4 regions of the Streptomyces sp. NPDC025833 genome follow, and region 3 is predicted to be linked to each of the others. Evidence: riboswitches for the same ligand, from Rfam matches in the RefSeq annotation. Region 3 holds a riboswitch; each other region holds the start of a gene.

Region 1 (5,546 bases), on a different contig from region 3:
ACAACAACACTGTGCTCATGCGGGCGCTCCCGGTGGGATGAAGGGCAGTCCTCGCGGCGCGCCCGACTCGATGAGCCGCCAGAGCGCGCCGGTGTCCGCGTGCTGTTCGATCAGGTCGCCGAGCCGGTCGAGCTGCTCCTCGCGCAGCTCGGCGAAGGAGGTGTCCGGCGCGGGGACGAACCGGCGGCCCGCGGCCGCGGCCACCTCGCGCAGGAAGGCCCGGCGGAAGCCGTCCGACTCCAGCGAGCCGTGCCAGTGGGTGCCCCAGGTCTGTCCGACCCGGCAGCCGTCCAGGAAGGGGGCGCCCCCCTCGACCGTGGCCACGCCGTGGTGGATCTCGTAGCCCTCGACCGGTTCGCCGAGGGCCGTGCCGGCCGGCCGGGCCAGCGTCTTCTCGCGGGCGAACCGCACCCGCACGGGGAGCAGTCCGAGCCCGGCGACCTGTCCGGCGCGGGACTCGACCTCGTCCTCGATGTGCTCGCCGAGGATCTGGAAGCCGCCGCAGACGCCCAGCACCGGGCGGCCCTCGGCGGCCCGCCGGGCCAGCGCGTCGGCCAGCCCGCGCTCCCGCAGCCACCGCAGGGCCCGGACGGTCCCGCGCGTGCCCGGGACGATGACGAGGTCGGCGTCGGCCAGTTCCTCCGGCCGGTCCACGAACCGCACCACGACGCCGGGTTCGGCGGCCAGCGCGTCCACATCGGTGAAGTTGGACATGAGCGGGACCGCGCACACGGCGACCCGCAGCACGTCCGCGCCGACCGGGGGAGCGACGGCGGACTCGCGGACGGCACCGCGCAGCGACAGCCGCAGCCCGTCCTCCTCGTCGATGCCCAGCCCGTGCCGGAAGGGCAGCACCCCGTACGTCCGCCGTCCGGTGAGGTCGCGGAGCATGTCCAGCCCGGGCTCCAGGAGGCCGACGTCGCCCCGGAACTTGTTCACCAGGAAGCCGGCGACCAGCTCCTGGTCCTGCGGCGAGAGCAGGGCGACCGTGCCGAAGAAGGAGGCGAAGACGCCCCCGCGGTCGATGTCGCCGACGACGAGCACCGGCAGCCGCGCCCCCCGGGCCACGCCCATGTTGACGATGTCGGTCCGGCGCAGGTTGATCTCCGCCGGGCTCCCGGCCCCCTCGCAGATCACCGCGTCGTGGGTGCTCCGCAGCTCGGCCAGGCAGTCCAGCACCGTGCCGAGCAGCCGCTGCTGGCGCCCGCCGTGGTAGCCGCGCGCGCTCAGCTCGCCCACCGGCTTGCCCAGCAGCACCACCTGGCTGCTCTGCTCGCCGCCGGGCTTGAGCAGCACCGGGTTCATCAGCGCGGTCGGCTCGGCCCGGCAGGCCTGGGCCTGCATGGCCTGGGCCCGGCCGATCTCGGCGCCCTCGCGCGTGACGAACGAGTTGAGGGACATGTTCTGCGCCTTGAACGGCGCCACCCGCACGCCCTGGCGCACCAGCCAGCGGCAGATGCCGGCGGTCACGACGCTCTTGCCCGCGTCGGAGGTGGTGCCGGCGACGAGGAGACCACCGTTCACTTGCCACGTCCCTTCAGGAGTGCGCGCGCGGCGACCGTGGCGCCGAGGGCGAGCAGGCCGACCCGGCGGGAGAGCCGTACCGCCCGGTCGATGTCGGCGGCCCGGACCGGCCGTCCGGCGGCGCCGTTGAGCACGGGGCGGTGCTCGACCCGGCCGCCGTAGGAGAGCGTTCCGCCGAGCCGGACGCCGAGGGCGCCGGCGAAGGACGCCTCGACGGGGCCGGCGTTGGGGCTGGGGTGCCGGCGGGCGTCGGCCCGCCAGGCGCGCAGGGCGCCGCGCGGACCGGGTCCGGCCGCCGCGGCCAGCAGGGCCGTCAGCCGGGCCCCGGGCCAGCCGGCGACGTCGTCGAGACGGGCGGAGGCCCAGCCGTAGCGCCGGTACCGGGGCGACTTGTGGCCCACCATGGCGTCCAGGGTGTTGACCGCGCGGAAGCCGAGGAGGCCCGGGACCCCGGCCACGGCGCCCCAGACGAGCGCGCCGACCACCGCGTCGGAGGTGTTCTCGGCGACCGACTCGACCACGGCGCGGGCGATCCCGTCGGCGTCCAGCGCCTGCGGGTCCCGGCCGCACAGGTGGGGCAGCCGGGCCCGGGCGGCCTCGACGTCCCCGGCCTCCAGGGCGCGCCCGACGGCGCGGGCCTCCCGGGCGAGGGAGGTGCCGCCGACGACGGCCCAGGTGGCGGCGGCGGTCAGCGCGGCGGACGCGGCGGGGGAGGGGCGTACGGCCCGTACGGCCAGCGCGCCGAGCGCCACGGCGCCGCCGGCGCACACGACGGTGTGCAGGGCGCCCCAGCCGCGGTGGTCGTGCCACAGGGCGCTCTCCACGGCTCCGGCCGCCCGGCCGAAGACGGCGACCGGGTGCCCGCGGCGCGGATCGCCGAGGAGGAGGTCGCCGAGGACGCCGGCGGCGGCACCGTACGCGTATGTGCGATCGGCACCCATCGGCTCAGCCGGCCGTGGGCACAGGAGCGGTCCTGGTACGGGTCCTTCGGCAGCCGGGCATGGCGATCTGTGTCCTCACTCAGGGTGTCCGCGCCCTGGTTCGACGTGAATCGGCGGTGAGAGTTCCTGGCTCCCGGGGGTTCTTCCCCGGTGACAGTGGCGGGACCGCGCCGGATTCGCACCGGCTTCCTCTCTTGCCGCCGTACTTGGCGTGGGCAGTCCACCACGCGTTCCGAACAGCCGTCAACTTGCCGTTGACCTGCGGAGGGAGAGTGTGCCCATCCCCACAGCGCCTGCCTGCGGGCATGCCGGAAGCTCCCCTCCTGGTGGCGGAGGGGAGCTTCGGGGGGTGTCCGGCCGCGGCCGGACCGGGTCAGGGCTTGGCGACGATCAGGTGGATGCCGTACGCCACCGCCGCCGCGCAGGCCGCGAAGCAGACGTAGGCGCCGGTGACGGCGAGGCCGGCCGAGCCGCCCCGGGCCGCGGCCTTCTCGCGCCGGGCCAGGCCGTTGATACCGAGGGTGAACAGGGCCACCAGGCCCACCGTGAACACGAGGCTGACGCCGAAGACGGAGCCGATGGCCGACCAGTCGATCTTCATGGGGCTGCTTCCTTGGTAACCGGGGGAGGGGCCGGGGTCAGACGGTGGCGGCCGGCGGGGCGGGTTCGGCGACCCGGACCGGACCGGCGGTCTGCTGCGGGAAGGCGGGGACCGGGTTCTCGGCGACGGTGCCCGCGGGCGGCGGGATCACGGCGGCGATGGCGGTGGTGACCACACCGGCCGGCTCCGCGTCCTCGGCGACGACGTTCGTGTGGTCGACGACCTCGCGGCGGGAGATCTTCCAGATCGCGGCGCTGGCGGCGACCAGGAAGACGGCGACGGCGGCGGTGCCCCAGTCGCCCAGGTCGGTCACGGACTCGGCGGCGGCGCCGACCAGCGCGGCGGCCGGGAGGGTGAGCAGCCAGGCGACGACCATGCGGGTCGCGGTGGACCAGCGGACCACACCGCCCTTGCGGCCGAGGCCCGCGCCCATCACCGAGCCGGAGACGACGTGGGTGGTGGAGAGGGAGAAGCCGAGGTGCGAGGAGGCCAGGATGGCGGTCGCGGCGCTGGTCTGGGCGGCGAAGCCCTGGCGCGGCTCCAGGTCGGTCAGGCCCGTGCCCATGGTGCGGATGATGCGCCAGCCGCCGATGTAGGTGCCGAGCGCGATGGCCAGACCGGCCGAGAGGATCACCCAGGTGGGAGGGTTGGAACCGGGGGCGAGGGAGCCGCCGGTGACCAGGGCCAGGGTGATGATGCCCATCGTCTTCTGGGCGTCGTTGGTGCCGTGGGCGAGGGAGACCAGGCCGGCGGAGGCGATCTGGCCGACGCGGTAGCCCTTGCGGGTGGCCTCGCCCTCGGCGCCGGCGATGCCGTAGGAGAAGCGGGTGGCCAGCATCGAGGCGAGGCCCGCCACCAGCGGCGCGGCGACCGCGGGGAGCAGCACCTTGGTGACCAGGACGTCGCCGTGGACGGCGCCGAGACCGGCGGAGGCGACGGTGGCGCCGACCAGGCCGCCCATCAGGGCGTGCGAGGAGCTGGAGGGGAGACCGACCAGCCAGGTCAGCAGGTTCCAGAGGATCGCGCCGACCAGGGCGGCGAAGATGACCTCGGGACGGATGCCGCTCTCGTCGACGAGACCCTTGGAGATCGTGTTCGCGACCTCCACGGAGAGGAAGGCGCCCACAAGATTGAGGGCGGCGGACATGACCACCGCGATCTTGGGCTTCAGGGCGCCTGTGGAGATGGTGGTGGCCATCGCGTTCGCGGTGTCGTGGAAACCGTTCGTGAAATCGAACGCAAGTGCGGTTACCACCACAATCGCGAGGATCAGCGAGAAGCTTTCCATTTACCCAGGCAATCGTTCGAGGTCGTTGGCTGGTTGAACGTAGGCAACCTGGGTGAACGGAAGATGAACTGGGTCGGGCGTGAGAGTGTCCGTAACGCGGGTCCGGCGTTCCGTTTCGCTCCCTCGGCCCAAGCGCCCCTTGGCTACTCGTCCAGGGCGAAGAGCCGCAGGCGGCCCGTGGTGCCGTTGAAGAGATTCTGGTCACCCGGCAGCGTGCCCTTGGCGCGGTACTGCCAGAACGTCCAGTACCGCCAGCCGCCCGGCAGCGCCCCCGGGCGCGAGGTGCCGTGCCGGGCGATCCACAGGGCGTGGTCCTTGGAGAACGCGCGGCTGTTCCCGGTGCACAGCTTCCACCAGTGGGTCGTGGTGTAGATCACGGGGCGGCGGCCGGTCCGCCGCCTGACCTCGTCGCTGAACGACCGGATCCAGCCGACCATCCGCTTCTTGCCCAGTCCGTAGCACTGGTGCTTCGCGTCGTACGGGTTGTACTCGATGTCGAGCGCGGGCGGCAGCGTCCAGCCGTCCGCCTGCCAGCCGCCGCCGTGCCGCACGAAGTACCCGGCCTGCTTGGCGCCGGAGGAGCGGTTCGGCAGGGCGAAGTGGTACGCCCCCCGGAGCAGGCCGGCCTTGAGGGCGCCGTCGTACTGCCCGGAGAAGTAGGGATTGCGGTAGTTCGTGGACTCGGTCGCCTTGACGTAGACGAACCGCGCGCCCTTGGTCCGGGCGGTCCGCCAGTCGACGGTCCGCTGGTGCGACGAGACGTCGTGCCCCTTGGGCCCCTTGGGCAATCCCGTGGCCGCCGCCCGCGTACGGCCGGGCCGCCGCGGCCGGGCGGGCGCCGGGGGCGGGGCGGACCGCGGCGACCGGGCGCCCTCGCGGGAGCCGAGCGGCTCCCCCGGTCCGGCCGGCGTCAGGAACCCGGTGGTACGGGCGGGCGCGGCGGGGACCGCGAGCCCGGTGGTGCGAGCGGGGACGGCGGGGGGCGCGAATCCGGGTGCCGGGGCCGGGGCGGCGGGGGTCGCGTGCGCGGGGGCTCCGGCCGGTGTCGCGGGGGTCGCGAATCCGGGGATCCGGGGCGGCGCGGGGAAGCCGGTCCGCCCGGTGGCCGGCGCGGCCGGAACCGTCAGTCCCGCCGCTTCCCCCGTCCCTGCCGTTTCCCCCAGCCCTGCCGCTTCCGCCGGCCCGGCCGGCC
Region 2 (5,546 bases), on a different contig from region 3:
TCCCGGCTCGCCGACGGGCCGGGGCTGCGGAGTCCGGTGGTGGTCAAGAGCCGGCACAGCCGCAAGCACGATCTGGTGGCGCGCGTCGACGACGCCGGGAGACTGCGCGAACTGGCCGCCGCGCACCCGGAGGAACCCGTCGTGGTCCAGGAGTTCACCCCGAACAGCGGCTGGGACCACAAGCTGTGGGCGATCGGGGACCGGATCTTCGCGGCGCTGCGCCGGTCCGAGCTCTCGCCCGAGGGCCGCGGCCCCACACGGCCGCTGGCCCTCGACGGCCTGCCGTCCGGCTGGGCCGCGCTGGTCCGCCGGGTCGGCGAGGTCTTCGCGCTCGACGTGTACGGCGTGGACGTCATCGACCGGGGTGACGGCGTCCCGCTGATCGTGGACGTCAACGCCTTCCCCGGGGTCCGCGACCAGCCCGGCGCCCCGCAGGCCCTGGCGGCCCTCACGCTGTCGCACGCGGGCGCCTGAGACACGCACCGCACGCGCGTCCGGCGCTCCGGCGGCCTGAGGGGGGTGTGCCGACGGCACACCCCCCTGAGGTTCCGCTACCGGTCGGCGTCACGGGGTCGTCGTGCACCGGAGAAGCGCGTCGTCGTCCGTCACCCGCGGGCGGTCCCGGGGCCGGGACCGCCGAGGCCCAGTTCACGGTCGCCGAGGGGAGCGAAGAAGCGCTCCACGGCGGCGTCCGTGACCTCCGCGAGGGTCGCCGGGGACCAGCGCGGGGCGCGGTCCTTGTCGATGATCCGGGCGCGGATCCCCTCGACCAGGTCGGGGCTGCCCAGGGTCGCGCAGGAGACGCGGTACTCCTGGTCGAGGACGCGCTCCAGCGAGCCGAGGCGCCGGGCGCGGCGGATCGCCTCCAGGGTGACCTTGAGGGAGGTGGGCGACCGGCCGAGCAGGGTCTCGGCCGCCTCCTCGGCCTCGGGGTCCCCGTGGGCGAGCAGCCGCTGGACGATCTCCTCGACCGTCGCGGCGGTGTAGCAGGCGTCGATCCACGCGCGCCCCTCGGCCGGCCGGCCCGCGGGCGGCGGCTGTTCGTGGCGGGCGAGGGCGCCCCGTACCGGCATCCCGGCCAGGTCGTCGACGAGGGCACCGAGGGCCGCGGAGGGCACGTAGTGGTCGGCGAGGCCGCACAGCAGGGCGTCACCGGCGCCGATCTGCGCGCCGGTCAGCGCGAGGTGGGTGCCGAGTTCACCGGGGGCGAGGCCGAGCAGGTGGGTGCCGCCGACGTCGGGGACGAAGCCGATGCCGGTCTCGGGCATGGCGATCCGCGAGCGCTCGGTGACGATCCGGACGCCGCCGTGCGCGGAGACGCCGACCCCGCCGCCCATGACGATGCCGTCCATGACCGCGACGTACGGCTTGGGGTAGCGGGCGATCCGGGCGTTGAGGCGGTACTCGTCGCGCCAGAACGCGGCCGAGGCGGTGCCGTCGCCGTCCCGGGCGTCGTCGTGCACGGCCCGGATGTCGCCGCCCGCGCACAGGCCGCGCTCCCCCGCGCCGGTGAGGACGACGGTCTCCACGGCCGGGTCGTGCTCCCACGCGGTCAGGGCCGCGTCGATCCGGCGGACCATGTCGTGGTTCAGGGCGTTGAGCGCCCTGGGCCGGTTGAGCGTGATGCGGGCGGACCGGCCGGCGGTGTGCAGGAGGACGGGTTCCTCGGTGCCGGTCATCCGCGTGCCTCCGTGAGGGCGCGGGCCACGTTGACGCGCATGATCTCGTTGGTTCCTTCCGGGTTTCGGTGTTCCCGCGAGGGGCGGACGGTCGGTGATCGACGGTCTTCCCGGGGGCGGTGGGGAGGCGTCGGTGTGCTGCCGGGCCCGCCGGGTCAGGTCCCCGCACGGCGGTGCGGCGGGGTGAAGGCGTACAGGTCGAGGATGTCGGGCCGGGGAGCGACGCCGGGGCCGCCCGCGTGCACCCAGGTGATGACGTCCTCGGTCGCGTCCGGGTCGTTGACGAGCCCGAGCCACACCGGCCGCGCACCGGCGGCCCGGCCCGCGGCGGAGGGCTGTACGACGAGGACGTTGGCCTGGTCGCAGACGTCGAGGCACTCGGAGATCCGCACCGGCACCTCCGCCCGCAGGCGCGCGGTCTGTCCGGCGTGGTCGACCCCGGGCACCTTGGGGCTGCCGCAGCAGCAGTCCCGGCACACCACGACCCGGCACGGCGCCGGTCCGCCGCGCCGCCCGCCCCCGCCCGGTTCCTCGTCCGCGATCCGTTCGGCCATGTCGCGCCACTCCCCTCCCGGGGAGATCCGCCCCGGTGTTCCGTGAGGAGGCGACCGCGTGAGTCTCCTGGCTCCCGGGTCGCCGCCCGCCCCGCCTTCCCGCCCCGGCCGGGGGCGGTGGCCTGCCGGAACTCGCTCACCGGTCACAGTGGCGGGACCGCGCCGGATTCTCACCGGCTTCCTCGGACCGCCGTCGCCCTACGTCGCCGACCATCATGTCATCAGCGCCGGTGGGGGCCCGGGGCGCCCCCGGCCGGCCGGTGCCCTACCCCGTGCGCGGGCGCGGCGTGTTCGCCCCGCCCGCCGGCGTCCGGCGCGGTGCGCGGAGGCTCGCACGGGCGCGGATCCGGGCGATGGCCGACGCCCGCGGGGGCCGGCCGGGCGTCGGCTCCGGGGCCGAGGACCGCCTGTGTCCGGCGAGATCCGAAGAGACCCGGCGAAGCCACGGCCATCACTCGAACGGGTCAGCGGAACCCACGCGTCCGGGCCGGACCGGCCGAGTCCGGCCGCCGCTGTCACGGGCCGGGCCGTAACTCACCCGGAACGGCTAATCGCGGAGCGTGCACCCCTTGTGCGCACCGGCCCCTCCCCCATTCGGAGTTGCGGCCGTACGGGCGACATGAGTCCGTGGGAGTCGTGTCCCACCGGATCTCACCCAGGAGGAGACATGGGCACCAACCATCAGTCCGGGACGACGGAAAAGCTGAACGTCGTCTTCGCGGTCCGCGTGATCGAGGGCGGGGAGCAGGGCTTCCTGGAGCTGTACGAGCAACTGCGGAAGTCCGTCTCCGGCACCCCCGGCCACATCGTCGAGCGGCTCGGCGCACCCGCCGACGACTCCCGGCAGTGGGTGATCACCAGCGAATGGGAGTCGGCCGACGCCTTCTTCGCCTGGCAGCAGAGCGAGGAGCACCAGCAGATGGTGGCCCCGCTGCGCGAGTTCGTCGACCAGAGGCAGTCGTTGCGCTTCCGGGTCGTCAAGGAGACGAAGGGGGCGGCGTCGTGACGCGCGCCGACCTCGGTCCCGTCGCCGTGCTCGGCCTCGGTGCCATGGGCGCCGGGCTGGCCCGCCGCCTGCTCGAAGAGGGCATCGGGGTCAGGGTCTGGAACCGCACTCCGGACCGGGCCGCGCCGCTCGTCGAGGCGGGCGCCCACCTCGCCGCCCACCCCGCCGAAGCCGTCGCGGGCACGAAGGCCGTCATCTGCGCGGTGGCCGACGGCGAGGCCCTCGGCTCGGTGCTGCGCGGACCGGACGGAGTGCTGGCCGCGGGCCCGTACCCGGGTGTCCTGCTCTGCGCCAGCACCGTCGCCCCCGAGGAGGTCGTCCAGATGACCGGGGACGTCCCCCAGGTCCTGGACATGGGCATGCTCGGCAACCGCGACCACGCCCGTGACGGGGAGCTGCGCCTCTTCCTCGGCGGCGACGAGACGGCGTTCAAGGCCGCCCGCCCGCTGCTGGAGAACCTGGGCAAGGAAGTCGTCCATCTGGGCGCACTCGGCTCCGGCATGCGGATGAAGCTGCTCCTCAACCTGCTGATGGGCATCGAGGTGCAGGCGCTGGCCGAGGCGACCGAGCTGGCGGGCGCCTGCGGACTCGACCGGCAGCAGGTCCTCAAGACGATCGCGGGCACCGGATTCGCCTCGCCGGTCATGGCGTTCAAGTCCCGGCGCCTGGCCTCGGGCCGCTTCGACGAGCCGGACTTCCGGCTGCGGCTGATGGCGAAAGACCTCATGCTCGCTACCAAGCAGGCGGCGGCAGCCGGCCTGAGCCTGCCGCTGGCGACCGCCGCGGCGGAGACCCACGTCCGCGCCACCGAGCAAGGGCTGGGCGACCAGGACTGTGCCGCCGTCACCCGCGCACTGACACCGAGACCGGGAACCGATACGTGATCATCGACATCCACGGGCACCTGTCCCCGCCGGAAGCGGCCGAGCGCTTCCCCATGCCCCCGAGCCTCACCGACGTCGACGGCATGCTCGCCGCCCGCGCCGAGGCCGGCATCGACCTCACCCTCATCGGCAGTCCCGTCGGAGCGGGCGCGATGGCACGGGTACCGGGCGTCGACAACTACGCCCAGCCCCGCGACCGGCTGCGCCGCTTCCACGACTGGATGTCGGGCCTGATCCGCACGTTCCCCGACCAGTTGCGCGGCTACGTGTACGCCAACCCGTTCGGGGACGACGATCACCTGGAAGGGGTGCGCGAGACCCTGGCGGACCCCGCCTTCGTCGGCCTGATCACCACCTCCAGCGTCCACGGCGAGCTGCTCGGCTCGCCGCGCGCCGACTCCTTCTTCGCGCTGGCCGCGGAGGCGGGGGTGCCGGTCCTCGTGCACGCCCCGGCCGAACCCGTCGGCACGGAGCGGGTGGAGGGCATCGGCTTCGTCGAGCAGATCGGCCGCTTCGGCGACGTCACGATGGGCATGGCCATGATCGCGTTCGCGGGATGGCTGGACAAGTACCCCGGTCTGCGGCTGATCGGCGCGACGGGCGGCGGCGCGATGGCGCTGCTGCCCGAGCGCCTGCAGACCGCGGCGCGCCCCCGGCACTGGGCCGGGGGCGCGCCGCCTCCGGGCCGGCCCGGAGCGGCCTCCGCCGCACCCGGCCACGCTCCGCGCGCCGCCGGAGCGGAAGCGGGCAGCGCGCCGGAAGCGGGCGCGCGGGGGGCCCTGCGGCCGTCGGCCGACCCGGCCGCCGCTCTGCGGCGCATGTACGTCGACACCAGCCCGTTCAGCGCGGCGCACCTGAGCCTGAACGCGGAGGTGCTGGGGCCCGAGCGGATGCTGTTCGGCACCGACTCCCCGCCGATGGCCGCGCCGTTGGCGGACTTCGTCCGCATGATCGAGAAGCTGCCGCTCGACAAGGCGTCCCAGCAGCTCGTCCTCGGCGGCAACGCCGAAGCCCTCTTCGACCTGAGGAGCCGTCCGTGACCACCACGCAGGAGGCCGTGGCCGCGGCCGAACGGTGCACCCCGGAGTTCCGGCGCGATCCGCACGCCGTCTACGCCCGGCTCCGCGAGGAGGCACCGGTCTGCCCGATGCGGCCGCCGCACGGCAACGAGACGTACCTGATCACCCGGTACGAGGACGCGCGGGCCGCCCTGTCGGACCCGCGGTTGAGCAAGGACATGTACGGGGCCATGGACGCGTACCGGAGGATCTTCGGTGACTCGTCCGTCGCGCTGGACGACAACATGCTCAACTCCGACGCGCCCAAGCACACCCGGCTGCGCAGGCTGGTCAACTCCGCGTTCACACCGCGGCGGGTCCAGGCTCTGCGGCCGCGGATCGAGGAGGTCGTCCGGGAGCTGCTC
Region 3 (5,546 bases):
GGGGCGGGCTCCGCGCCGTTCAGCAGTGACCTGCGGCGCTCCTCGCCGTGCTGCTCCACCTGCACGACCACGCGCCGCAGCCCGTCGGCGAGCACGCGGCACTCCTCGTCGCTCAACCGCGAGGTCACGAACGCCTCTTCCGCGTTGAACTCGGGGAACACGCGCCGCATGAACTCCTCGCCCCGCTCCGTCAGGCTCAGCAGCACCAGCCGGCCGTCGGTGGGGTGGCCGGCGCGGCGCAGCAGCCCACGTGCCTCCAGGGTGCGGGAGACCCCGGTCAGGGTGCCCTTCGAGACACCCGCCTCCTCGGCGACGTGCCGGGTCTCCGACTCACCCCACACCCACACCACCCACAGCACGACGAACGCGGTCCAGGTCAGGTCGGCGCCGCGCAGGACGGAGTTCTCCAGGTGGTGCCGCACCGCGGAGGCGGCCCGGTGGATGTTGGCCACGGCCGCCATCTGCTCCCGCCGGACGGGCATGCCGTCCAGCTTCGCCTCCGCGAGTTCCTCCGCTTCAGCGATACGACGTCGGCCGGGCAAGAGCGCTCCCTGGGTCTCCCGTGCGGAACCGGGCGGCCCGCCGGCCCGCCCGGTCGTTCGGGACCACAGTCTACGGGCGGTCCGCGCCCGCGCCCGGGCGTCCGTGTCCGACCCGCGGCCCTGGGGCACGAGCGCCGCCGGGGCGTACGGCTCCGGTACGACGACCGTCCGGACGGATCAGGGCGGGACCACGACGGCCGCCCGTGGGTCGGCCGCCCGCGAGGACGGCGACACCAGCAAGGCGTGCGCCTGACGCTCCGCACCGGGACGACGGACGGGCGGCCGGCCCGTCCGCCGTCCGCCGCCCTGGTCCTACGACCCCACGGGACGGCCCAGGGCGGCCAGTTCCTCCGCGGTCCGCGGGCCCGGAGTGGTGTCCGCCAGGAGTCCGTGCGCGCGGAGCACCCGGCCGGCGGCGATGCCCCAGGGCAGCCGCAGCCCCGCCCGCTCCAGCAGGTCGGTGCGCGCCAGGGCGGGGGCGGCCGGGCCGGTGTGCACGCCGGACGGCGTGAGCAGTGCCACGTCGTCGGCCCAGCGCAGGGCGAGGTCGACGTCGTGGGTGGCCATCACCACGGTGGTGCCGTCGCGGCGCAGGGCGGCCAGGGTGGTCAGCAGGCGCTCTTGGCCGTCCGGGTCCAGCCCCGCGGTGGGCTCGTCGAGGATGAGCACCCTCGGCCGCAGCGCGACCGCCCCGGCGATGGCGGCCCGTTTGCGCTGACCGTAGGAGAGCAGATGGGTCGGGCGGTCGGACAGGGCGGTGATGTCCAGGGCCGTGAGCGCCTCGTCGACCCGTTCGCGGACTTCCGTCGCGGTCAGGCCCAGGTTGAGCGGCCCGAACGACACGTCCTGGGCGACGGAGGCGGCGAACAACTGGTCGTCGGGGTCCTGGAGCACGAGCTGAACCGTAGTACGCAGACGGGTGAGGCCCTTGCGGTCGTACGCCACCGGCTCGCCCGCGAGGGTCAACCGCCCGGCGTCCGGCCGCAGTCCGCCGCTGAGCAGCCGCATCAGCGTGGTCTTGCCGCTGCCGTTGCGGCCGAGCAGGGCCAGGGCGCGCCCCTCGCGCACCGGGAAGTCCAGGTCCGCGAAGACGGTGGGCCCGTCCTCGTAGGCGAAGGTCGCTCCCCGCAGGGCGACGAGGGCGTGATCGCTCATGCAAGCGGCCTTTCGAGTACGAGGGTGAGGGCGGCCAGGGCCGCGAGCAGGGCGAGGCTCGCGGTCACGAACCGGGCGGACACGCGGGCGCCGGACGGCAGGACGCGCAGCGTGCCGTCGTAGCCGCGCCCCGCGAGTCCGGCCTGCAGCCGCGCGGCCCGGTCGAAGGCGCGGACGAAGGCGACGGCGCCGAGTCCGGCCAGGGAGCGCCAGGCGGCGGCCCGGGTGGTGTGGCCGAGCCGGGCCGCCTGCGCCTCGCGGATCCGGCGGACCGAGTCCAGGAGGAGGAAGCTCATCCGGTACATCACCATCGCGACGTCCACGACGGGGGCGGGCACACCGGCCCGCAGCAGGCACGGCAGCAGGTCGGACATCGGGGTGGTGAACGCGAACAGCAGGAGCCCCAGGGAGGCGGCCGAGGTGCGCAGCAGCACTTCCCCGGCGCGCACCGGGCCGCCCTCGGCCGGCCCGACGAACGCGCCGGGGCCGCCGATCCGGACCAGCAGGGTCGCCGCTCCGGTCAGGCAGAAGCCCAGCGGCACGCGGTAGGCCCGCCACAGCCGGCGGCCGGGGACCCCGGCGGGGCCCAGGAGCACGCCGAGCGTGGTCACCAGGACGAGGGCCCCGCCGGGCCACGGTGGCAGCAGGACCGCGAGGGCGGTGAGCCCGAGCCCCAGCACGGCCTTGTCCACGGGGTGGCGGCGGCGCCAGCGACTGCCGTACGCCGCCGCGTCGATCGGTAGCACGCCGGGTCAGGTCCGTTCGGCCGGGGAATCACCCGCGGGTGCGGCGGGGTGCCGGGGCTCCTCCGCACCGTGCGCGGCGGCCACGGCCCGCTGTTCGCCCTGGCGCCGCCCTCGGCGCAGTCCGAAGTAGTACGCGAGGACGCCGGCGCCGAGGGCGGCCTGCACCGCGAAGAGCGCCGACTCGATCTCCCCGGACGGGGGTTCGTACAGCGGGGAGAACCACGGCTTGTAGTCCGGCTCGATCTCCGTGATCGCCGTCTGCGCCTCGGTGTCGGCGCCCGTGAAGGGCTCCTTCTTGTGGTCGCCCAGTCCGAGCGCGAGGGGGAGGACCGCCAGCGCGGCCACGGCGAGCAGCAGAAGCGCGTTGATCTTCGTGTTCCGGCTCATCGGGCCACCGCCTCCGTCTTCGTAGCGCTCCGGCGGCCGGGGACCAGTACGCCGAGCCGGGTCAGCTCGCCCTTGCTGGACTGCACCAGCAGCCGCATGACGAGCACCGTGAGCAGGCCCTCGCTGACCGCGAGCGGGATCTGTGTGACGGCGAAGATGGAACCGAACTTGCCCAGCGCGCCGAGGAATCCGCTGCCGGGGTCGGGGAACGCCAGGGCCAGCTGCACGCTGGTGACGCAGTAGGTGGACAGGTCGGCGACGAACGCGCCGCAGAAGACGGTGACCGCCAGGGGCGCGTCGAAGCGCCGGAGCAGCCGGTAGACGGCGTACCCCGCCCAGGGGCCGGCGATCGCCATGGAGAAGACGTTGGCCCCGAGCGTGGTCAGGCCGCCGTGGGCGAGCAACAGGGCCTGGAACAACAGGGTGATGGTGCCCAGCACCGTCATGACCGGTGGGCGGAACAGGATGGCGCCCAGGCCGGTGCCGGTGGGGTGCGAGCAGCTCCCGGTCACCGACGGCAGCTTCAGGGCGGACAGGACGAAGGTGAACGCTCCGGACGCGCCGAGGAGCAGGGTGCTCTCGGGATGCGCCCTGACCTCGCGGCTGAGTGAGCGGACTCCGTGGACGACGAACGGCGCGGACGCGACGCCCCAGGCGACGGCGTGCGCCGGAGGCAGGAAGCCCTCGGCTATGTGCATGGCTCGGCAGACCCTCTCCAGCACCTCGTGGATGGTTGACGCGCCTCGGCCGGTCTCCTGGCTTACGGGTACCACCGTCCAGTGCTCCGCCTTCCCGGGTCCGAGGACCCAGTGGCTGCCCGCGAGGGCCGGAGCCGGACTTCCCGATCACAGTGGCGAGGGCCGCACCGGCATCACACCGAATTTCCCGTTCACCAAGGCACGGTGACAGTAATGCTGCGATCTCGCCGATGGCAAGCGGCGGTCCGCCGGGCAGGGGGGCGCACCACGGCTCACGCCCGTCACCGTGGGATCGCCGCGACGAGCCGGCGCGCGCCCGGAGCGCCCCTGCCGCTCCGCCGCGTCAGCGGTTGTTCGCGTTCGGCCGGGAGGTGGTCTTGCGCGCCGGCCGGTGGATGAGGTCGTCGTCGCCCTCCCGGCGGGGTACGTAGGAGAAGCCCTCCTCGGTGTCGGGGTCGTAGTGCACCACGGCCCCCTGCTCCGCCAGCATCCGCTTCCACGACCTGAGCCGGTCCCGGTCGTTGTCGGTCAGCTCGCGCCCGTCCCGCAGCCGCGCCTCGACGCGGAGCATCGCGACCGGGTACTTCCAGCGGTGCCGCTCCTTGACCTCCCACGGGATCAGGTCGTCGTCGCGGGTGATACGCCGGTCGAGCCCCCGGCGCCGGCGGAAGTTGCCCCACATGGAGGAGACGGTCTCGATGCCGTACTTGCGCCGGTACTCGTCGATCATCCACTGGTACGTCCTGCCTTCCTCGAACCAGCGGATCACCTCCTGCTCGTTCTGGATCTTCCTCTTCGCCATGGGCTCGTCCTGTCGGCTTCCGGTCTCTGTTGATCTTGGAATCCGTCACACTTGCACGCGTGGCGGTGTGCGTCAACCCCGCCGCGGGACGGCGGCGCGCCCGCTCACAGCTTGAGGCTGAACCAGGTCGTCTTCCCCTCGTCGGTCGGCCGCACCCCCCAGTCGTCGGCGAGGGTGCGCACGAGCAGCAGGCCGCGCCCGGACTCCTCGTCCCGCGCCGCGAGACGTGGCTGCGGCAGGTGCAGGCTGCGGTCGCTGACCTCCACGGTGAGATCGGTGTCGGTGCGGCACACGTGGACCCCGAGGGGGCCCTGGGCGTGCTGCACGGCGTTGGTGAGCACCTCGGAGAGCAGCAGGAGCGCGTCGTCCGTCGCCCCCGCGCACCCCCAGGCGCCCAGCGCCTTGTCGAGGAACTCACGGCCAAATGGCACGGACCGCGGGGTCGCGGGCAGCTCGGTGGTGGCCGTGGCGAGCGGAGCCGCGGGGAGCTGGACCAGCAGCAGGGTCACGTCGTCGTGGCCGTCGGCGTCGGGCAGCAGCGCCGACAGGACGTGGTCGGCGGCGGACTCGAGGTCGAGCGCCGCGCTCGGCAGCTCGTCCAGGGTGCTGACGAGCTGGTCGAGCTTGTCCTCGATGTCGGTGCCGGGAGTCTCCACCAGACCGTCGGTGTAGAGCACGAGGGTGGCGCCGGGCTCGATGGTGCCGCAGCACTGCTCGTAGATGACCCCGCCGACGCCGAGCGGGGCGTTCACGGGGGCCGCGAGCGTCCGGGTGGGCGCGCCGGGAGCGGCGACCAGCACCGGGAGGTGACCGGCGGAGCACACGGTCACCTCGCCCGCGTCGGCGGCGATCACCAGGTAGCAGCAGGTGACCAGTTGGTCGGGGACGTCCAGGTCGGCGACGACGGTGTCCATCGCCTGCATCAGCTGCCGCGGCTGCAACCCGGTCTTGGCCAGCGCGTGCGCGGCGGAGCGCAGTTGGCCCATGACGGCCGCGGCCTCCAGCCCCCGGCCCATGACGTCGCCGATCAGCACGCCGACCCGGCCGGCGCCCAGCGGGATCAGGTCGAACCAGTCGCCGCCGACACCGGCTCCCTGGGTCGCGGGACGGTACCGGCTCGCGGTGGCCAGGCCGGGGATGGCGGGCGGTGTGCCCATCAGGCTGCGCTGGAGGGTGAGGGCGATGTGCCGCTGCTGCTCGTACAGCTCCGTCAGCT
Region 4 (5,546 bases), on a different contig from region 3:
CGTCGCGGGGCGCGAGCGCAGGTAGTAGGTGGTCTTCAGCCCGGACTTCCAGGCGTAGGAGTACATCGAGGAGAGCTTGCCGATGGTCGGCGTCTCCATGAACAGGTTCAGCGACTGCGCCTGGTCCAGGAACGGGGTCCGGGCCGCGGCCATGTCGATCAGGCCGCGCTGCGGGATCTCCCAGGCCGTGCGGTAGAGCCGGCGCACGTCCTCGGGGATCCAGGCGAAGTCCTGCACGGAGCCGCTCGCCTCGCGCAGGGCCTCGCGGGTGCGGGCGTCCCACACGCCGAGGTCCTTCAGGTCCCGCACCAGGTAGGAGTTGACCTGGAGGAACTCACCGGACAGCGTCTCGCGCTTGAACAGGTTGGACACCTGCGGCTCGATGCACTCGTACACGCCCGCGATCGAGGCGATGGTGGCCGTCGGCGCGATGGCCAGGAGCAGCGAGTTGCGCATGCCCGTCACCGCGATCCGCTCGCGCAGGGCGGCCCAGCGCTCGGGCCAGGTGAGGTCCGTGTCGTAGTGGTCGGGGTGCAGGACACCGCGGGCGGCGCGGGTCCGCTGCCAGGCGGGCAGCGGGCCGTTGCGCTCGGCGAGGTCGGCGGACGCCTCGTAGGCGGCGAGCATGATCCGCTCGGCGATCCGCGTGGACAGCGCCCGGGCCTCGGCGGAGTCGAACGGCAGGCGCAGCTTGAAGAAGACGTCCTGGAGACCCATCGCGCCCAGGCCGACCGGACGCCACTTGGCGTTGGACCGGCCCGCCTGCTCGGTCGGGTAGAAGTTGATGTCCACCACCCGGTCCAGGAACGTGACGGCCGTGCGGACCGTCTCGTCCAGCCGCTCCCAGTCGATGCCGCCGGTCGCGGTGTCCACGAACGCGCCGAGGTTGACGGAGCCCAGGTTGCAGACGGCCGTCTCGCCGTCGTCGGTGACCTCCAGGATCTCGGTGCAGAGGTTGGAGGAGTGGACCACGCTGCCGGGCTCGGCGGTCTGGTTGGCGGTGCGGTTGGCGGCGTCCTTGAACGTCATCCAGCCGTTGCCGGTCTGCGCCAGGGTGCGCATCATCCGGCCGTACAGCTCCCGGGCCGGCATGGTCTTCCTGGCCAGGCCCGCGGCCTCGGCCCGGCGGTAGGCGGCGTCGAACTCCGCGCCCCACAGGTCGACCAGTTCGGGCACGTCGGCGGGGGAGAACAGCGACCACTGCTCGTCGGCGTTGACCCGGCGCATGAACTCGTCCGGGATCCAGTGCGCCAGGTTCAGGTTGTGCGTGCGGCGGGCGTCCTCGCCGGTGTTGTCCCGCAGCTCCAGGAACTCCTCGATGTCGGAGTGCCAGGTCTCCAGGTAGACCGCGGCGGCACCCTTGCGCCGCCCGCCCTGGTTCACCGCGGCCACGGAGGCGTCCAGGGTCTTGAGGAACGGCACGATGCCGTTGGAGTGCCCGTTCGTCCCCCGGATCAGCGAACCGCGCGAGCGGATGCGGGAGTAGGACAGGCCGATGCCGCCGGCGTGCTTCGACAGCCGTGCGACCTGGTGGTAGCGGTCGTAGATGGAGTCCAGCTCGTCCAGCGGGGAGTCGAGCAGGTAGCAGGACGACATCTGCGGGTGGCGCGTGCCGGAGTTGAACAGCGTGGGGGAGGACGGCAGGTAGTCCAGGCGGCTCATCAGGCCGTACAGGGCCGCGACCTCGTCCACGGACCGGGCGGTGTCGTCCTCGGCCAGGCCGCTCGCCACGCGCAGCATGAAGTGCTGGGGCGTCTCGATCACCTTGCGGGTGATCGGGTGGCGCAGCAGGTAGCGGCTGTGCAGGGTACGCAGGCCGAAGTAGCCGAACCGGTCGTCGGCCGCGCCGTCGACGAGCGCGTCGAGTCGCCGGGCGTGCAGCCGGACGAACTCCGCGGTGCGGTCGGCGACGAGGCCCTCGCGGTGCCCGACCGCGATGGACTCGGTGAAGGACGTGACGCCCTGGGAGGCGGCCTCGTCCCGGATCGCCAGGGTGAGCAGCCGGGCGGCGAGCTTCGAGTAGACGGGGTCCTCGGAGATCAGGCCGGCCGCGGCCTCCGTGGCCAGCTCCCGCAGCTCGGCCTCGTCGGCCCGCGCGGACCGGCCGCGCAGCGCGGCGGCGGCGACCCGGCCGGGGTCGGCGTCGGGCAGATCGGCGGTCAGCTCGGTCAGGGTCCGCAGCAGTGCGGTACCGGGACCGTCGGTCTTCAGTTCGGTGACTGAAGCCGGGTCGGCTGGCGCGATGGTCACGTGGGGCTCTCCCTCGCTCGGCACGGGGACCAGGCGGAGGGCAGGGGGTGACCACGAGCGCGCACGGCGCCGCGTCCACCGGCCCACTCCGCGAGGCCCGGACGTCACAACGCACCCGGACAGGACGAACGGGTGGGCTGCCGGCAGGTCCTCGGACTGGACAGGCGTGCGGATGCACGCGAGTACACCGTTGCGGGACAGTTCCGGATTCGCACCGGATTCCCCTGCGACGACAGCGAGCACGAGCATACATCTAGTGCCGGGCTGTCTCGTCACCCCCAGATGTTGTGTCGTTCCGCTCCCGGAGGCAGCCGTGTGCCCGGACGGCGCGTGGCCGGGCCGCGCCGTCCGGGCACGGTCCGGCCCGGGCGCACACCGGAGTGGAGGCGCTCACGGCGTGCGTGACGGCACCCTCCCGGCCGCCGCCGCCCCCGGCCCTCTTGGCGGCCCGCCGACGCCACAGCGGGCCCGGGGGAGCCCTGACTGAGGGCTGAGGGCTGAGGGCTGAGGGCTGAGGGCTGAGAGCTGTGGCTGGTGGTGGCTGAGGGCTGGGTGCAGGAGGCGGGGGCGGGTATGGCGACGGGTACAGGTACGCGTACGGGTACGGCGACGGGCCGCCGGATGTCCTCCGACGGCCCGTCGCCCGGTGGTCGTCCGGTGTGCCTAGTGGCCGGCGCCCGCGGTGGCGGGCGGCAGTTCCAGCTGGACCCCGGCGTCACCGGCGTCCGCCGTGTAGTCCTCCGGCGTGGTCTCGTCGATGCCGTCGGGGGCCTTCACGGCCTTCAGGACGAAGGTCAGGACCACGGTGACGAGGACGTTCAGGACGAACGCCGTCAGGCCGATGTAGCCGATCTCGTCGATGCCGGGGATCTCCTTGGCACTGCCGCCGAAGTGCTTCTGCGTCGGGGAGGCGACCCCGTACGCCGCGGCCGTGCCGTAGACCATGCCGACCGCCCAGCCGGCCAGCAGCGCCCAGCGGTGGAACCAGCGGGTGAACAGGCCGCCGACCAGGGCCGGGAAGGTCTGCAGGATCCAGATGCCGCCCAGCAGCTGGAAGTTGATGGCGACGGTCTTGTCCATGGTGAGCACGAAGACCAGGGCGCCCACCTTCACCAGCAGCGACACCAGCTTGGAGACCTTGGTCTCCTGCTCGGTCGTCGCGTCCGGCTTGATGAAGTCCTTGTAGATGTTGCGGGTGAAGAGGTTGGCCGCGGCGATGGACATGATCGCGGCCGGCACCAGGGCGCCGATGCCGATCGCGGCGAACGCCACGCCCGCGAACCAGTCCGGGAACATGTCCTCGAAGAGCTGCGGAATGGCGAGCTGCCCGTTGCTCACCTTCACCCCGGCCGCGATCGCCATGAACCCCAGCAGCGCCAGCAGGCCCAGCATCAGGGAGTACAGCGGCAGGATCGTGGTGTTGCGGCGGATCACCTCACGGCTCTTGGACGACAGGGTCGCGGTGATCGAGTGCGGGTACATGAACAGCGCCAGCGCGGAGCCGAGCGCCAGCGTGGCGTACGTCCACTGGCCGGTCTCCGGCGGGGCGAGCGCGCCACGCGGCTTGCCGGTGGCCGGGTTGACCTGGCTGAACGCGTCGGACGCCTTGGCGAAGACGTCGTCGAAGCCGCCCAGCTTGATCGGGATGTAGATGATCGCCACCACGATGACGATGTAGATCAGGGCGTCCTTGACGAACGCGATCAGCGCGGGCGCGCGCAGACCGGAGGAGTACGTGTAGGCGGCCAGCACACCGAAGGCGATGAGCAACGGCAGGTCCTTCACGAACCAGTTGGTGTTCTCACCGCCGCCGACGCCCATCACGTCCAGCACCGCCTGGATGCCGACGAGCTGGAGCGCGATGTACGGCATCGTCGCGAGGATGCCGGTCACCGCGACCGCCAGCGACAGGCCCTTCGAGCCGAACCGGCCGCGCACGAAGTCGGAGGTGGTGACGTACCCGTGGCGGTGCGAGACCGACCAGAGGCGGGGCAGGAAGGTGAAGATCAGCGGGTACACCAGGATCGTGTACGGCACCGCGAAGAAGCCCGCCGCGCCCGCCGCGTAGATCGCCGCGGGTACGGCGACGAAGGTGTACGCCGTGTACAGGTCGCCGCCGAGCAGGAACCAGGTGATCCAGGTGCCGAACGACCTTCCGCCCAGGCCCCATTCGTCCAGGGAGTGCTCGTTGTCGGCCCTGCGCCAGCGCGCGGCCAGGAAGCCCAGGACCGTGACGGACAGGAAGAAGAAGATGAAGACGCCGAGCGCGACGCCGTTGACGCCGTCCTTCACTTCGCCGCACCCCCGGTCGCGGTCCCGCGGGCGCGCTGGTCACGCTTCCAGAGCTGGTGGGCGAGGACGGTGAGGGCGGTGGAGACCACCACCCAGAGCATCTGGTACCAGTAGAAGAACGGGATCCCGATGAACGTGGGATCCGTCTTGGCGTACGAGCCGACCCACAGCATCGCCACGAAGGGCGCTGCCAGACACAGGGCGATGATCACCCGGACCGGTGTCACCACCGGTGGTCTCACTTCAGGTGTTTCGGGCATGCCACGGCTCCGTCCCCTCACTGATCACCGTTGTAATGGGCAGGCAATCTAGGTGACGGCGTCCCGGTGGCGGAAGACCTCGTCCGCATATCGGTATGTCGATTCGGTGAAGACGAGGCGCGTCCTCGCTCAGTCCACCGGACGCTTCAGGCGGGCCACGAACTTGTACCGGTCCCCGCGGTACACCGACCGCACCCACTCCACCGGCTTGCCCTCGCGGTCCACCGAGTGGCGGGAGAGCATCAGCATCGGCAGCCCCACGTCGGTGCCGAGCAGGCCCGCCTCGCGCGGGGTGGCGAGGGAGGTCTCGATGGTCTCCTCGGCCTCGGCGAGGTGGACGCCGTAGACCTCGGCGAGCGCGGTGTACAGAGAGGTGTACTTGACCAGGGAGCGTCTGAGGGCCGGGAAGCGCTTCGCCGACAGGTGGGTGGTCTCTATGGCCATCGGCTCGCCGTTGGCCATGCGCAGGCGCTCGATGCGCAGCACTCGTCCGCCGGCGGTGATGTCGAGCAGCTCGGCGAGCCGGTCGTCGGCGGTGATGTACCCGATGTCGAGCAGCTGCGAGGTCGGCTCCAGGCCCTGTGCCCGCATGTCCTCCGTGTAGGAGGTGAGCTGGAGCGCCTGGGACACCTTGGGCTTGGCGACGAAGGTGCCCTTGCCCTGGATGCGTTCGAGCCGGCCCTCCACCACCAGTTCCTGGAGCGCCTGGCGGACCGTGGTGCGGGACGTGTCGAACTCGGCGGC

Evidence for each region. Region 3 has a riboswitch for cobalamin ahead of ACZ4K2_RS02910 (energy-coupling factor ABC transporter permease). Riboswitches for the same ligand answer to the same signal wherever they lie in the genome.
Region 1: it holds a riboswitch for cobalamin, as region 3 does, so the genes downstream of both, ACZ4K2_RS32215 (cobalamin biosynthesis protein) here and ACZ4K2_RS02910 (energy-coupling factor ABC transporter permease) in region 3, are expected to answer to the same signal.
Region 2: it holds a riboswitch for cobalamin, as region 3 does, so the genes downstream of both, ACZ4K2_RS26625 ((2Fe-2S) ferredoxin domain-containing protein) here and ACZ4K2_RS02910 (energy-coupling factor ABC transporter permease) in region 3, are expected to answer to the same signal.
Region 4: it holds a riboswitch for cobalamin, as region 3 does, so the genes downstream of both, ACZ4K2_RS17405 (ribonucleoside-diphosphate reductase subunit alpha) here and ACZ4K2_RS02910 (energy-coupling factor ABC transporter permease) in region 3, are expected to answer to the same signal.

Annotation. Positions count from the first base shown of each region.
Region 1 covers NZ_JBVHNF010000022.1:83,852-89,397, forward strand. Annotated here, with positions in the region: gene cobN (cobaltochelatase subunit CobN) at 1-19, opposite strand, end outside; gene ACZ4K2_RS32210 (cobyric acid synthase) at 16-1,524, opposite strand; gene ACZ4K2_RS32215 (cobalamin biosynthesis protein) at 1,521-2,465, opposite strand; cobalamin riboswitch at 2,566-2,706, opposite strand; gene ACZ4K2_RS32220 (hypothetical protein) at 2,839-3,066, opposite strand; gene ACZ4K2_RS32225 (inorganic phosphate transporter) at 3,104-4,354, opposite strand; gene ACZ4K2_RS32230 (lysozyme) at 4,498-5,142, opposite strand.
Region 2 covers NZ_JBVHNF010000015.1:164,335-169,880, forward strand. Annotated here, with positions in the region: gene ACZ4K2_RS26615 (ATP-grasp domain-containing protein) at 1-474, shown strand, start outside; gene ACZ4K2_RS26620 (enoyl-CoA hydratase/isomerase family protein) at 606-1,679, opposite strand; gene ACZ4K2_RS26625 ((2Fe-2S) ferredoxin domain-containing protein) at 1,835-2,233, opposite strand; cobalamin riboswitch at 2,295-2,416, opposite strand; gene ACZ4K2_RS26630 (antibiotic biosynthesis monooxygenase family protein) at 2,901-3,239, shown strand; gene ACZ4K2_RS26635 (NAD(P)-dependent oxidoreductase) at 3,236-4,123, shown strand; gene ACZ4K2_RS26640 (amidohydrolase family protein) at 4,120-5,163, shown strand; gene ACZ4K2_RS26645 (cytochrome P450 family protein) at 5,160-5,546, shown strand, end outside.
Region 3 covers NZ_JBVHNF010000002.1:43,664-49,209, reverse strand. Annotated here, with positions in the region: gene ACZ4K2_RS02930 (MarR family winged helix-turn-helix transcriptional regulator) at 1-542, opposite strand, end outside; gene ACZ4K2_RS02935 (gamma-glutamyl-gamma-aminobutyrate hydrolase family protein) at 1-29, shown strand, start outside; gene ACZ4K2_RS02925 (energy-coupling factor ABC transporter ATP-binding protein) at 855-1,697, opposite strand; gene cbiQ (cobalt ECF transporter T component CbiQ) at 1,694-2,443, opposite strand; gene ACZ4K2_RS02915 (energy-coupling factor ABC transporter substrate-binding protein) at 2,450-2,830, opposite strand; gene ACZ4K2_RS02910 (energy-coupling factor ABC transporter permease) at 2,827-3,528, opposite strand; cobalamin riboswitch at 3,559-3,742, opposite strand; gene ACZ4K2_RS02905 (hypothetical protein) at 3,872-4,330, opposite strand; gene ACZ4K2_RS02900 (SpoIIE family protein phosphatase) at 4,435-5,546, opposite strand, start outside.
Region 4 covers NZ_JBVHNF010000009.1:73,691-79,236, reverse strand. Annotated here, with positions in the region: gene ACZ4K2_RS17405 (ribonucleoside-diphosphate reductase subunit alpha) at 1-2,250, opposite strand, end outside; cobalamin riboswitch at 2,376-2,512, opposite strand; gene mctP (monocarboxylate uptake permease MctP) at 2,914-4,542, opposite strand; gene ACZ4K2_RS17395 (DUF3311 domain-containing protein) at 4,539-4,802, opposite strand; gene ACZ4K2_RS17390 (GntR family transcriptional regulator) at 4,932-5,546, opposite strand, start outside.